DNA from 2 places in the Pseudoalteromonas sp. RB2-MNA-CIBAN-0110 genome. Region 1 is predicted to be linked to the other one. Evidence: predicted binding sites of a transcription regulator. Region 1 holds the regulator's gene; the other holds the start of a gene.
The links. Region 1 encodes NrdR, which represses ribonucleotide reductase genes. Its sites were predicted from a motif close to AAACACNANATNTNGTGTTT; they were not measured.
Positions count from the first base shown of each region.

Region 2: a site for NrdR is predicted at 2,121-2,140, ahead of nrdA (class 1a ribonucleoside-diphosphate reductase subunit alpha). Genes of this name have one in related genera too.

Region 1 covers NZ_JBEOOQ010000020.1:56,640-63,775, reverse strand. The annotation lists gene thiL (thiamine-phosphate kinase) at 1-541, opposite strand, end outside; gene nusB (transcription antitermination factor NusB) at 588-998, opposite strand; gene ribH (6,7-dimethyl-8-ribityllumazine synthase) at 1,014-1,478, opposite strand; gene ribBA (bifunctional 3,4-dihydroxy-2-butanone-4-phosphate synthase/GTP cyclohydrolase II) at 1,579-2,691, opposite strand; gene AAEY68_RS11420 (riboflavin synthase) at 2,721-3,374, opposite strand; gene ribD (bifunctional diaminohydroxyphosphoribosylaminopyrimidine deaminase/5-amino-6-(5-phosphoribosylamino)uracil reductase RibD) at 3,401-4,525, opposite strand; gene nrdR (transcriptional regulator NrdR) at 4,692-5,141, opposite strand; gene glyA (serine hydroxymethyltransferase) at 5,246-6,502, opposite strand; gene thrC (threonine synthase) at 6,772-7,136, opposite strand, start outside.
Region 2 covers NZ_JBEOOQ010000003.1:47,610-54,745, reverse strand. The annotation lists gene nrdA (class 1a ribonucleoside-diphosphate reductase subunit alpha) at 1-2,001, opposite strand, end outside; gene AAEY68_RS02905 (HAD family hydrolase) at 2,410-3,090, opposite strand; gene ubiG (bifunctional 2-polyprenyl-6-hydroxyphenol methylase/3-demethylubiquinol 3-O-methyltransferase UbiG) at 3,090-3,800, opposite strand; gene gyrA (DNA topoisomerase (ATP-hydrolyzing) subunit A) at 3,977-6,676, shown strand; gene serC (3-phosphoserine/phosphohydroxythreonine transaminase) at 6,998-7,136, shown strand, end outside.

The sequences.
Region 1 (7,136 bases):
TTAAATGCTCTGGCTCAATACTTATACCTTGTTTGCGAGACTCAATTGCAAGTCCAGCGTCACCTAGCGGACCTGTAACATAAATCCAATCACCCACTTTCGCACCACTACGACGAAGTGCAGTACCTTCTGGTACAGTCCCTTTTGCACAAATAGTGATAGTTAATGGACCTTGCGTAGTATCGCCACCTATAATTTGCACATTAAAGTATTCTGCAATTTCATGCATGCCTTCAGTAAACTCTTCAATCCACTGTGGGTCAATACTTGGCAAGGTTAACGCAACTGAAACCCATGTTGGCTCAGCGCCCATTGCCGCTAAATCACTTAAATTAACAGCAAGCGCTCTGTGACCTAATGCACGAGGGGAAATATCATCAAAAAAGTGTACGCCAGCAACAAGAGTATCTGTTGTAACGGCAAGTTGGCAGTTTTGTGGAACGGTTACTAAAGCGCAATCATCCCCTATACCTAGGTTTACATCACGACGGGTGATCCCGCGACCTTTAAAGTAGCGGTTAATTAATTCAAATTCCTTCATACACAAAAAAGCCGGCCTATGCCGGCTCCCCTCTTTAACGGTTTACTTACTTGCGTAAATGCTTAACAGCTTTATCAAGTACACCGTTTACAAATTTATGGCTGTCTTCAGCGCCAAATATTTTGGCCAGCTCAATACCTTCGTTGATAGCAACTTTATAAGGTACATCTTCACGGAACTTAAGCTCATAGCTGCTTAAACGTAAAATTGCGCGCTCAACCATATCTAAGTCATTAAACGGACGTGTTAAATGTGGTGATACAGCTTCGTCTAGTTGCTTATAATTTACAGCAACACCCGTCGCTAAATCTTTAAAGTATTCAACATCAATTTTAGTAACGTCTGTTTCGATCAACATTTGTTGTTCGATATCGGCAATTAAATTGCCACTTATTTGCCAAGAATAAACGGCTTGGAGTGCTAAGATACGTGCTTTACGTCTTGCTGCTGGTTTCACAAAAATTCCTTAAACTTAAATTTTATCTAACACATTAACCATTTCAAGCGCGCCTAAAGCAGCTTCGCCGCCTTTATTGCCCATTTTGGTGCCAGCACGCTCAATTGCTTGTTCAATGCTTTCTGTGGTTAATACGCCAAATGCAACCGGGATATCATACTCAAGTGATACTTGCGCAAGACCTTTGTTTGATTCGCCAGCAACTAGGTCAAAGTGTGGTGTACCACCTCTGATCACTACGCCTAATGCGATGATTGCATCATACTCTTTTTTTGCCGCAACGCGTTTAGCCGCTAAAGGTAATTCTACCGCGCCTGGTACATAAATAACGGTAATGTCGTCATCAGATACGCCACCAGTGCGTTTTAGCTCATCAACAGCACCTGCAAGGAGGCTGCTACCGATAAAGTCATTAAAACGAGAAATGACAATGGCAAACTTTTTGCCAGGAGCGTACTTACTACCTTCAATAATTTTCATTTGATAACCCTAAAAATAAGTTCAAGCGGTTGCGATTGCGCAAAAATTGCTGCGCATCATACCATAAAAATAAAATAATAGCCTAGTTTAAGCGTGATGCTTATTGTGGCTCAACATAATCAACAACTTCTAAATGAAAGCCCGAAAGTGCATGGTACTTTTTAGGGCGACTCATTAATCGCATTTGTTTAATTCCAAGATCTGCAAGTATTTGCGAGCCTACGCCAACAGTACGAGATGTACCTTTGAATTTACGAGGCGTAACGCTTTCGCCAGCATCAGCTGCTGCGAATGCTTTTACAGCTGCCTCTAATTCTTCAGTGCTTTCTTGCTTACCTAAAATAACTAAAGCACCTTCATTTTTAGCGATATAAGCCATTGCTTCTGAAAGGCCCCAACTACGGTCAGCACTTCTATCTGAAAGTAGGATATCGTTAAAGGTACTTTGCAAATGTACACGTACATTTGTCGGTTCTTGCTCTTTTATATCGCCTTTAAGCAATACGTAATGTAATTGGCCGTCAATTGTGTCTTTGTAAGTAACTAAATCAAATTCACCGTGAATAGTTGGTAACTTACATTTTGCAACTTGCTCAATTGTTGTTTCATTTAAGTTACGGTATTCGATTAAATCAGCAATAGTACCAATTTTAATATCATGCTCTTTCGCAAAAACTTCTAAATCAGGGCGACGCGCCATGGTGCCATCGGCATTAAGTATTTCAACAATAACAGATGATGCTTCAAGCCCAGCTAAACGCGCTAAATCACAGCCAGCTTCAGTATGTCCTGCGCGAGTTAATACGCCGCCAGGTTGTGCCATAATTGGAAAAATATGACCAGGCTGCACGATATCACTTGGTACTGCGCCTTTAGCTATAGCCGCTTGCACTGTACGCGCTCTATCTGCTGCTGAAATACCTGTAGTAACACCCTTTGATGCTTCTATCGACATTGTAAAGTTAGTCGAAAATGCAGCACCATTATTTTTAACCATTAAAGGTAAATCAAGTTGCTCACAACGCTCTTGCGTCATAGTTAAACAAATTAAACCACGGCCATGAGTCGCCATAAAATTAATAGCTTGTGCACTAATATGCTCTGCGGCAATAATTAAATCGCCTTCATTCTCTCTATCTTCATCATCCATTAAAATAACCATTTTACCGGCTTTAATATCGTCGATGATTTCTTGTGCGCTGTGTAAATTCATAAATTTGCTCGTATAAGTTATCAGTTTCGTTATTTAATAAAACCCGCTTTAGCGAGTAAGCTCATCGAAATATCAGAGCCTGTTGGTTGCTCTGCACCTTTTATAAGGCGCTCTAAATAACGTGCAATTTGATCGACTTCTAAATTAACTTGAGTGCCTACTTTAAAGTGAGCAATTGTGGTTTGCTCACTCGTATGTGGGACAATTGTTAATTTGAATTTATTACCTTCTACAGCGTTTACTGTCAGGCTTATACCATCAATACATACCGAACCTTTGTACGGGATGTATTTCATTAAATTTTCTTCGGTTGTAAGCCAATATTCTGTTGCTCGAGCGTTTGCTGTAATGCTTGTAATAGTTGCTATGCCATCAACATGGCCAGATACTAAATGACCGCCTAAACGCGAAACAGGTTGCATGGCTTTTTCAAGATTCACCGTTTGCCCTAAAGCATAGTGAGCAAAACCGGTTAAACCAATCGTCTCGTTAGATAAATCAGCACTAAAACCGTCAATATGTTTATCAACTACGGTTAAGCAAACGCCATTGGTTGCAATGCTGTCGCCTAGCTTTACGTCTTCCATATCAAGGTCAGCACTTTGGATACGAATGGCTAAGTCGCCTTGTTTTTTTTGTAATAAAGCAATTTTGCCTGTGGCTTCTATTATCCCAGTAAACATAGCGCTACTCTTTTTATTAAGTGATTTTAATGAGTTTTTAACGCGGTGATACGTAAATCGTCACCAATGCGCGCACATTCATTAAATGTTAAATCAACGGTGTTTTGCATACTCGTCAATTCAGGAAAATTAACTAAACTTTTTGCATCATGGCCCATTAATTTAGGCGCCAAATAAAAAACAAACTCGTCAACTAAATCAAGCTCTGTCATTTTACCAGCAAGTGTTGCTCCGCTCTCAAGCCAAACATTATTAAACTGCAGTTGCCCAAGTTTTTCTAAAACAGCCTGTAAATCAACTTTGCCGTTACTTTCACTTACTTCAATATGCTTTACAAAATGTGGCCATTGCAGTGATTTATCAACCTTAGTCGTAAATATTATTACATCACTTTGGATTTTAAATAAAGCAAGGTTGGGCGTTAAACGATTCTGTGAATCAATTATAACACGCACGGGCTGGCGAAGCGGTAAATCGGTAGGTAGCGTGCAAGGCAACTCGCTTAGTCGCACATTAAGTTTAGCATCGTCTACTAACACGGTATCGGCACCGGTTAAAATAGCGCAGCTTTGCGCTCGGTATAATTGTACGTCTTGGCGAGCAGCGGGACTTGTGATCCACTTACTTTGCCCATTTTTAAGCGCTGTTTTACCATCTATGCTTGCTGCCATTTTACAGGTCACATAAGGTAAGCCTTGTTCCATTCGCTTAAAAAAGCCAACGTTAAGTGCGCGAGCTTGTGATTCAAGTAATCCATAAGCAACTTCAATACCGGCATCGCTCAGTATTTTAAGGCCTTTGCCTGCAACTTGTGGGTTTGTATCAACCATAGCGGCAATCACTTTTACAACGCCCGCCTTTTTTAAGCCTTCAGCACACGGTGGCGTACGCCCATAATGACTACACGGTTCAAGCGTTACATAAGCCGTTGCACCTTGTGCACTACTACCAGCTATTGCCAGTGCATTTACTTCAGCATGGCCTTGACCTGCTAATTGATGAAAACCCTCACCAATTATTTGATTATTTTTAACTAATACACAGCCAACATTAGGGTTAGGCGTGGTAGTAAACCGGCCTTTTTTGGCAAGCTCTATGGCATGTGCCATATACATTTCGTCATGTTCGGTAAAAGGAACTTGGTTAAGCATTTATTATACCAATTGCGTTAAATAAGTGGTCTATTATAGCGCTAAGAAAATAGCGCAATAACAAGGCGAAAATTATGACATATAGTTGTTCTATATGAATAATTTTTAACGCAGTGAGTGCGCTATTTAATGCGATAGAATGATCATGTTTTTAATAAAATTGGTATTACTCCCCTAATCGGGCAATTTCTTCGCCAAATTCGCGTATATCTTCAAACGAGCGATAAACAGAGGCAAATCTTACGTACGCTACTTTGTCGAGCTTTTTGAGGGCTTCCATAATGCATTCACCCACCAAATGGCTTGAAATTTCTCGCTCACCCGTTGCGCGTAGTTGCGATTTTATTATATTCACTACTTCGTCTACTTGCTCTGTGCTCACTGGGCGTTTTTCGAGTGCGCGATTTAAGCCATTTAATAATTTATCTTCGTTAAATGGTTCGCGGCTGCCGTCTTGTTTAATAACACGAGGCATAACCAGTTCAGCGCCTTCAAATGTAGTAAAGCGCTCGTGGCAGTCGTTACACTCACGACGCCTGCGAACTTGATGGCCTCCGCCAACAAGGCGTGAGTCAATAACTTTAGTATCTTTTGCGGTACAAAATGGACAATGCATAGCTCGGTACTTCCGTTTTAAAACAAAAAAGACCGCTAAATAGCGGTCTTTTATCTTAGCAAAAATTAGGGCTTATGTGCTCTAAATTACTGCCGCTTATGCAATTAAGCGTAAACAGGTAATTTTGCACAAATTGCTTTTACTTTTTCTTTAACTTGCGCCTGTACAGATTCATCAGTAATGTTATCTAGTACGTCACAAATCCAGCCAGCAAGCTCTTTTGATTCTTCTTCTTTAAAACCACGACGAGTAATTGCAGGAGAACCAATACGCAAACCAGATGTTACAAATGGTGAGCGTGGATCGTTCGGTACTGAGTTTTTATTAACTGTGATGTTAGCGTTACCAAGGGCTGCGTCTGCATCTTTACCAGTGATATCTTTATCGATTAAATCAAGTAAAAATAAGTGGTTTTCAGTTTTGTCAGAAACGATTTTGTAGCCGCGCTCTTGCATTACAGCAACCATTGCTTTTGCGTTTTTAACAACTTGTGTTTGGTATACTTTAAACTCTGGTTGAAGTGCTTCTTTAAATGCCACTGCTTTTGCTGCAATAACATGACATAAAGGACCGCCTTGGCCACCAGGGAAAACAGCGCTGTTAAGCTTTTTGTAGATTGCTTCGTCGCCACATGCAGAAATAATCAAACCACCACGAGGGCCTGCAAGTGTTTTATGCGTAGTTGTAGTTACAACGTGTGCATGAGGAACAGGGCTTGGGTAAACGCCTGCCGCAATTAAACCCGCAACGTGAGCCATATCAACAAACAGATAAGCACCGATTTTGTCAGCAATTTCACGGAATTTAGCCCAATCAACAATACCAGAGTACGCTGAGAAACCACCAATAATCATTTTTGGCTTGTGCTCAAGTGCTAGTGCTTCAACTTGTGCGTAATCAATTTCGCCCGTTGCTTCATCTAGTCCGTATTGGATTGCATTGTAAAGCTTACCAGAGAAGCTTACGTGAGAACCGTGAGTTAAGTGACCACCATGAGCTAAGCTCATACCTAATACAGTATCGCCAGCGTCTAATAATGCTAGAAAAACAGCAGCATTAGCTTGCGAACCAGCATGTGGCTGCACGTTAGCGTAGTCAGAACCAAATAATTCGTTAGCACGGTCAATTGCTAATTGCTCAACAACATCTACATGCTCACAACCGCCATAATAACGTTTGCCTGGGTAACCTTCTGCGTATTTGTTTGTAAGCTGTGAACCCTGCGCTTCTAGTACGCGTGGGCTACAGTAGTTTTCTGAAGCGATTAGTTCGATATGCTCTTCTTGGCGAGCAGTTTCTTTGGTTATCGCGTCAAATAACTCTGGATCAAAATCCGAAATATTCATGCTACGTTCTAACATTGGGGTCTCCTAGGGCAACGTGTATGGTGTTTTTTAGAGGCTTTATTGTACGCTTTAAACGACTCTTTGCCTACGCTCTTAAGTTGAGGATATTTAAACAGGGATTGAAACTATTTCACAGCTCTTTTAAGATGATATTTTTTTATAAAGCCATAATAATTTTAAATGAATTATATTTACTACATTTAATTAGTAAATATAACTAAGTGTATTCATCCGTATAAAGTTATAAAAAAAGCGGCTCAAGCCGCTTTTCCTTTTAATTTAACTTAGCCTAATTTAGCGAGCATTTCGGTACGTAACGCGTCGTAATCGGCGTTCATATCGCTTGCTAGGCATGGTTTTGCTAGTGCATCAGCAAGTGGTTTTGGCATACCTAATTCAATATTTAGAATACCCTCTACGCTTTCTTTAAACTTAGCAGGATGAGCTGTCGCTAAAAAGATACCCGCGGCCCCTGGCGCTCGATTTTCAACAAGACCTTGGTAAGCAATAGCAGTATGAGGCTCTGCAACATAGCCAGTTTGTTGAATTTTTTTCATCACGGCTTGCGTGTCTTGCTCGTTTACGCTTATTGAATAAAAATTATCGTAGCTAAACCAGTTATTATCTAACATTGTTTGTACACGCGGCC
Region 2 (7,136 bases), on a different contig from region 1:
CTCGTATTGATCTTTTAAACGCTCATACTCAGGAACAACTTGCTTTAAAATACCGTCTTTACTTGCTTTAACGCTAATATGTCCACGTGGTGGTTCAATACCATTTGTTGCATTAGAGATTTGCGACGATGTTTCTGATGGCATTAACGCACTTAGTGTTGAGTTACGCATACCGTGCTCTTTAATATTTGCACGTAGTGTATCCCAATCAAGATGAAGTGGCTCATCACAAATTTTATCTAAATCACGTTTGTACGTATCTGTTGGCATAATGCCTTGTGAATACGTTGTTTCGTTAAACTTAGGACAGGCACCACGCTCTTTAGCAAGCTCGTTTGATGCTTTCATCAAGTAGTATTGAATAGCTTCAAAGGTTTTATGTGTTAATGCATTTGCGCTGCCATCTGAATAACGTTTACCGTTTTTAGCTAGGTAGTATGCGTAGTTAATCACGCCTATACCTAACGTTCGACGACCCATAGTTGCATTTTTAGCAGCCGGTACTGGGTAGTCTTGGAAATCAAGTAAGTTATCAAGTGCGCGTACTGCAAGTTCAGCTAGCTCTTCAAGCTCATCAAGTGATTCTATTGCACCTAAGTTAAACGCAGACAGTGTACAAAGGGCAATTTCGCCTTCTTCGTCATTTACGTTATTAAGTGGCTTAGTTGGCAATGCAATTTCTAAACATAAGTTAGATTGGCGAATAGGCGCAACTTTAGCAATGAACGGGCTGTGTGTATTACAGTGATCCACATTTTGTAAATAAATACGACCTGTACTTGCACGCTCTTGCGCAAACATAGAGAAAAGCTCAATGGCTTTAATGCGTTTTTTACGAATCGATTCGTCTTGTTCGTATTTTACGTAAAGCGCGTCAAACTCAGCTTGGTCTTCAAAAAATGCATCGTAAAGGCCTGGCACATCTGATGGGCTAAATAACGTAATGTAGTCGTCTTTAATTAAACGAGAGTACATTAGTTTATTAAACTGTACGCCGTAATCTAGGTGACGAACGCGGTTGTCGTCTACACCACGGTTATTTTTAAGTACAAGTAGGTTCTCTACTTCTAAATGCCAAAGCGGGTAGAACAATGTTGCAGCGCCGCCACGTACACCACCTTGCGAACAACTTTTAACAGCTGTTTGAAAGTGCTTATAAAAAGGAATACAACCTGTGTGGTACGCTTCGCCGTTACGAATATGGCTACCTAGCGCACGAATACGACCAGCATTAATACCAATACCTGCGCGTTGTGAAACGTATTTAACAATAGCTGACGACGTTGCATTGATTGAATCAAGGCTATCGCCACATTCAATTAATACACACGAGCTAAACTGGCGAGTAGGTGTACGTACACCCGACATAATTGGCGTTGGTAGAGATATTTTAAATAACGATACTGCGTCGTAAAAGCGCTTAATGTAAGAAACGCGTGTTTCACGTGGGTAGTCAGAGAATAAGCTCGCTGCTACTAAAATATATAAAAACTGTGCACTTTCGTAGATTTCACCCGATACACGGTTTTGAACGAGATACTTACCTTCAAGCTGTTTTACAGCCGCGTAGCTAAAGTTAAGATCGCGAGAATGATCAAGGTATGCATCAAGCTCGTCTAATTCTTGCTCTGTGTAATCTACTAATAAGTGAGCATCGTAGCGTTTATCGCCAACCATTTTTGTTACGTGGTCAAATAAACGTGGTGGCTCAAATTGACCGTACGCTTTTTTACGTAAATGGAATACAGCTAAACGTGCAGCTAAGTATTGATAATCAGGCGATTCTTTTGAAATCTGATCCGCTGCTGCTTTAATGATGGTTTCGTGAATGTCTTTAGTACGAATACCGTCGTAAAACTGAATGTGCGATTTTAATTCAACTTGCGAAACCGAAACGTTGCTTAAACCTTCGGCGGCCCATTCAATAACGCGATGGATCTTATCCAGATCAAGAGGCTCTTTGCGCCCGTCACGTTTGCTTACAGATAACTGTTGGTTCATTTGCCTGTATTCCTTGGGAATTATGTATTTTGACCAATGCTTTATGCCTCGCCGAAGCAAGGTACATACTCATTTATTATAGGTTTCACCGTATTGGCGAATTTAATTGAATAACATTTGGCCACAATATCTGGTGTTGTTCAATTTAGAGATCACAAGATAGTGTGGTCTGAGTTGTTTTGCAAGGGACATAATTGCCCCTGTTTGTGGATAACTTTGGGATAACGCATTTGTGTTAGTAGACACTCACCTTCGAACAATCATTTAAGTTGAAATATGCAAAAATCAACTAATGATCTGCTAAATTTACGCATTTTAAAAATAAATTTTGACTGCTTTTTTTATCAGCAAGCTTTGTGTGAAAACTAACACAATCACAATATATAGTGTTTAATAATTAACATAGCACTATATATGGTTAAAACCATCAATTGGGCTTTGCCAGTTAAAATCAGCATTCCAGCTGTTGGCTTCATCAATACTTGGGATGTAACCCCAAAGTGCCGTTGCGGTATGCATACCTGCCGCTTTGCCTGCTTGTATGTCACGCTGTGCATCACCAATGTATAAACAACGGCTTGGTTCTACCTGCATAAGCTTTGCACAATGTAGCAGTGCTAAAGGTGATGGCTTAGCTTCAGCTAATGTGTCGCCACTTATTACTACACTGGCATTTTTTAATGCGGGAATAGCTGCCACTAAAGGATCGGTTAAAAACTCTGGTTTATTAGTCATGATCCCCCATTTGATCTTTTTCTGATCAAGGGCGATAAGTAACGATTCAACTCCGCTGAAGCAACGAGTGTGATTTACTATGTTTGTGGCGTACTCGTCAACTAATTGCTTTATAAGCTCGCTTTGGGGTTGTTTAGCCCATAATTCTTTAAAACCAGCCTCTAATAATGCGCCTGCGCCGTTAGATGCGGCAGGACGGTATATATCACTACTAACAGGTTTTATTTTATTGCTAATAAGAACTGCGTTTAAAGCGGCACCTAAATCATCAGCGGTGTCGAGTAGGGTGCCGTCTAAATCAAATAAAAATGCATCGTATTCAATAAGGGGTAGGGGGGCTTGAGAGTTAGCCATTAAGCTAACTTCTCAAAATAAAGTATGTAATTTACGCTAACGTCACTATTGAGCGTATATTGCTTTGATAGTGGGTTATAAGAAAGCCCTGTACTTGCACGAACTTTTAAACCGGCTTGCTCTGCCCATGCAATAAGCTGTGCAGGCTTTATAAACTTTTTATGGTCGTGTGTACCTTCAGGCACCATTTTTAAGAGTTTTTCAGCGCCAACAATCGCGTATAAATATGCTTTAGGTGTTTTGTTCAGGGTTGAAAAAAACACGTCCGCGCCTGGTTTGGCAAGTGCAGCTACAGCATGAATGATAGATGCTGGGTCGGGAACGTGCTCAAGCATTTCCATACACGTTATTACATCAAAGCGCTCAGGGTACTGTGTTGCAAACTCTTCTGCAGGCACTTTTATATAATCTACATTTACGCCAGTTTCTAAACTGTGCAACTTAGCAACAGTTAAAGGTTCTTGGCCCATATCGATGCCAGTTACTTTTGCACCCATACGCGCCATGCTTTGGCTTAAAATACCGCCGCCACAGCCAACGTCGAGTGTTTCTTTATCGAATAAGCCTTGCGTTTTGTTTGCTATAAAGTCTAAACGTAACGGGTTAATTTCGTGAAGAGGTTTGAATTCTCCGTCTAGGTCCCACCAACGCTCAGCGATGGCTTCGAATTTTGCTATTTCTGCGTGATCTACATTTTGATGTTCGGTCATAAAATACTTCCTCGTCAATCTGAGGCCATTATATAGGGCTAAATTGATAAATCGCAAAGTTTTGCGCCTGTAAATTAAAATTAATTGTGATAGCATGGCTGTTAGAAATAATAACAATACTCTTAATACCCAATACCGGGTTGTTGAGAGCTGATACTGAAGGAATGTGATATCAAATGACTGATCTCGCCAATGAAATTCTGCCAGTCAATATTGAAGACGAGTTAAAAAACTCCTACTTAGATTACGCAATGAGCGTAATAGTAGGACGTGCATTACCAGACGTACGTGACGGCTTAAAACCTGTTCATCGCCGCGTTTTGTTTGCAATGAACGAGCTTAGTAATGACTGGAACAAGCCTTACAAAAAATCGGCCCGTGTGGTCGGTGACGTAATCGGTAAATACCACCCACACGGCGACAGTGCAGTTTATGACACGATAGTTCGTATGGCTCAGCCATTCTCACTACGTTACATGCTTGTAGATGGCCAAGGTAACTTCGGTTCGGTTGATGGTGATTCAGCAGCGGCAATGCGTTATACAGAAGTACGTATGGCAAAAATGTCGCATGAGTTATTAGCCGATCTTGAAAAAGAAACGGTTGATTTCGTTCCTAACTACGACGGCACTGAGTTCATCCCTGACGTGTTACCTACGAAAGTCCCTAATTTATTAGTGAATGGTTCGTCGGGTATTGCAGTAGGTATGGCTACAAATATACCACCACATAACTTAACTGAAGTTGTGAACGGGTGTTTGGCACTTATTCAAAATCCTGATTTAACTATTTTAGAGTTAATGGATTATATTCCTGGTCCTGATTTCCCAACGGCTGCAATTATCAACGGTAAAAAAGGCATTGAACAAGCCTATTTAACTGGCCGTGGTAAAGTGTACATGCGTGCACGCGCCGACGTCGAAACCGATGAAAAAACAGGCCGTGAAACAATCATCGTTCACGAAATTCCTTATCAAGTTAATAAAGCCCGTTTAATTGAAAAAATTGCTGAGCTTGTTAAAGATAAGAAAATTGAAGGTATTAGTGCACTACGTGATGAATCAGATAAAGACGGTATGCGTATCGTTATTGAAATTAAACGTGGTGATGTAGGCGAAGTTATTTTAAATAACTTGTATTCACAAACTCAGTTACAAACTGTGTTTGGTATGAATATGGTTGCATTAATTAACAACCAACCTAAGTGTTTTAATCTAAAAGAAATGCTTGAAGAGTTTATTATTCACCGCCGTGAAGTAGTAACTCGTCGTACCGTGTTTGATTTACGCAAAGCGCGTGACCGTGCTCATACTCTTGAAGGTTTAGCAATTGCGCTTGCAAACATTGACCCAATTATCGAGCTTATTCGTAAATCCCCAACACCTGCTGAAGCTAAAATTGCTTTAACTGCACGTCCGTGGGAATTAGGTCATGTACAAGGTATGCTTGAAAAAGCAGGCGAAGATAATGTAGCCCGTCCAGATTGGCTTGCTGATGATTTAGGTATTCGCGACGGTCAATACTATATTTCTGAGCAACAAGCTCAAGCAATTCTAGATTTGCGTTTACACAAGCTTACTGGTCTTGAACACGAAAAAATCTTAACTGAATATCAAGCGTTATTAGAGTTAATTGCTGAACTACTTTATATTTTGGCAACACCTGAGCGTTTAATGGAAGTTATTCGTGACGAACTAGTTGAAATTAAAGCGCAGTATGGCGACGAACGTCGTACTGAGATTAATGCAGCGGCTCACGATATCAGCCTTGAAGACTTAATTACTGAAGAAAACGTTGTTGTAACGCTTTCTCACGAAGGGTATGTGAAGTATCAGGCATTGTCTGATTACGAAGCACAACGTCGTGGTGGTAAAGGTAAGTCAGCAACGAAGATGAAAGATGAAGATTTCATTGAACGTCTGTTAGTTGCAAATACACACGATACTATTTTATGTTTCTCTACGGCCGGTCGTTTATATTGGCTTAAAGTGTATCAGTTACCACTAGCAAGTCGTGCAGCGCGCGGTAAGCCAATTGTTAACTTGTTACCACTTGAAGCTGATGAACGTATAACTGCTATATTGCCAGTACGCGAGTACGCAGAAGATAAATATATCTTTATGGCAACTGCATTCGGTACAGTTAAGAAAACACCATTAACGGCTTACAGTCGTCAACGTGCAAGCGGTATTATTGCTGTTAACTTAAATGATGGCGATAGCTTGATTGGTGTTGATATTACCGATGGTAGCAACGAAATTATGTTGTTCACTGATGCAGGTAAAGTTGTACGCTTCAAAGAAGCTGAAGAAACAACAGTTGTTGATGAAAACGGCAACCCAGTATTAGACGAAGAAGGTAACCCTGAGATTCGCTTCAAAGGTGTTCGCCCAATGGGTCGTACTGCTACAGGTGTTCGTGGTATTAAAATGCCAGACGAGCAACGCGTAGTATCGTTAATTGTACCAAAAACTGACGGTGCCATTCTAACGGTAACTGAAAATGGTTACGGTAAGCGTACACAACTTGAAGATTACCCATCTAAGAGCCGTGCAACACAAGGTGTTGTATCAATTAAGGTGAGTGAACGTAACGGTGCTGTTGTTGGTGCTGTGCAAGTTGATGACAACGATGAAATAATGATTATTTCGAATCGTGGTACCTTAGTACGAACTCGCGTTAATGAAGTTTCAACGGTTGGACGTAACACACAAGGTGTTATTTTGATCAGAACTATTGACGGAGAGCAAGTAGTTGGTTTACAACGTATAGAAGAGATTGAAGTTACAGAAAGTGACTTAATTGATATTGAAGACGTTGAAACAGTAGATACGGTTATTGATGAAGTAGCGGATGATAATCCTCCTTCAGAATAATTGATATTGAAAAAGCGGCCTTGGCCGCTTTTTTTAATGTTGTTGAAAAAAATTAATAGGGTGTGAAATTATACTCATACCAATTCGCTTAATTAAGAGATCTATTTTGAGGGTGGAAAAACGTGTTGATAGCTAGGCAAAAAATTCGCTATTTAATTGTTCTAAATGAGAATTTTTTAACGCAAGTAGCGACACGTTTAGCCCCGCAAAATGATTAAGTATTATTGCGGATTGGTATTATTCATTAAATTTTAAAGGTTTAGCGGATTGGTATTAAATGTTCATGCTTAGTAGTTAAATTACTGGAATGAGGCAAAGGTAATGAGTAAATATAATTTTTGTGCGGGGCCAGCTATGCTCCCGCAAGCGGTTATGAAAAAGGCGCAAAAAGAGTTTCTAGATTGGCAAGACCTAGGTGTGTCTGTGATGGAGATTAGCCATCGTAGTAAAGAGTTTTTAG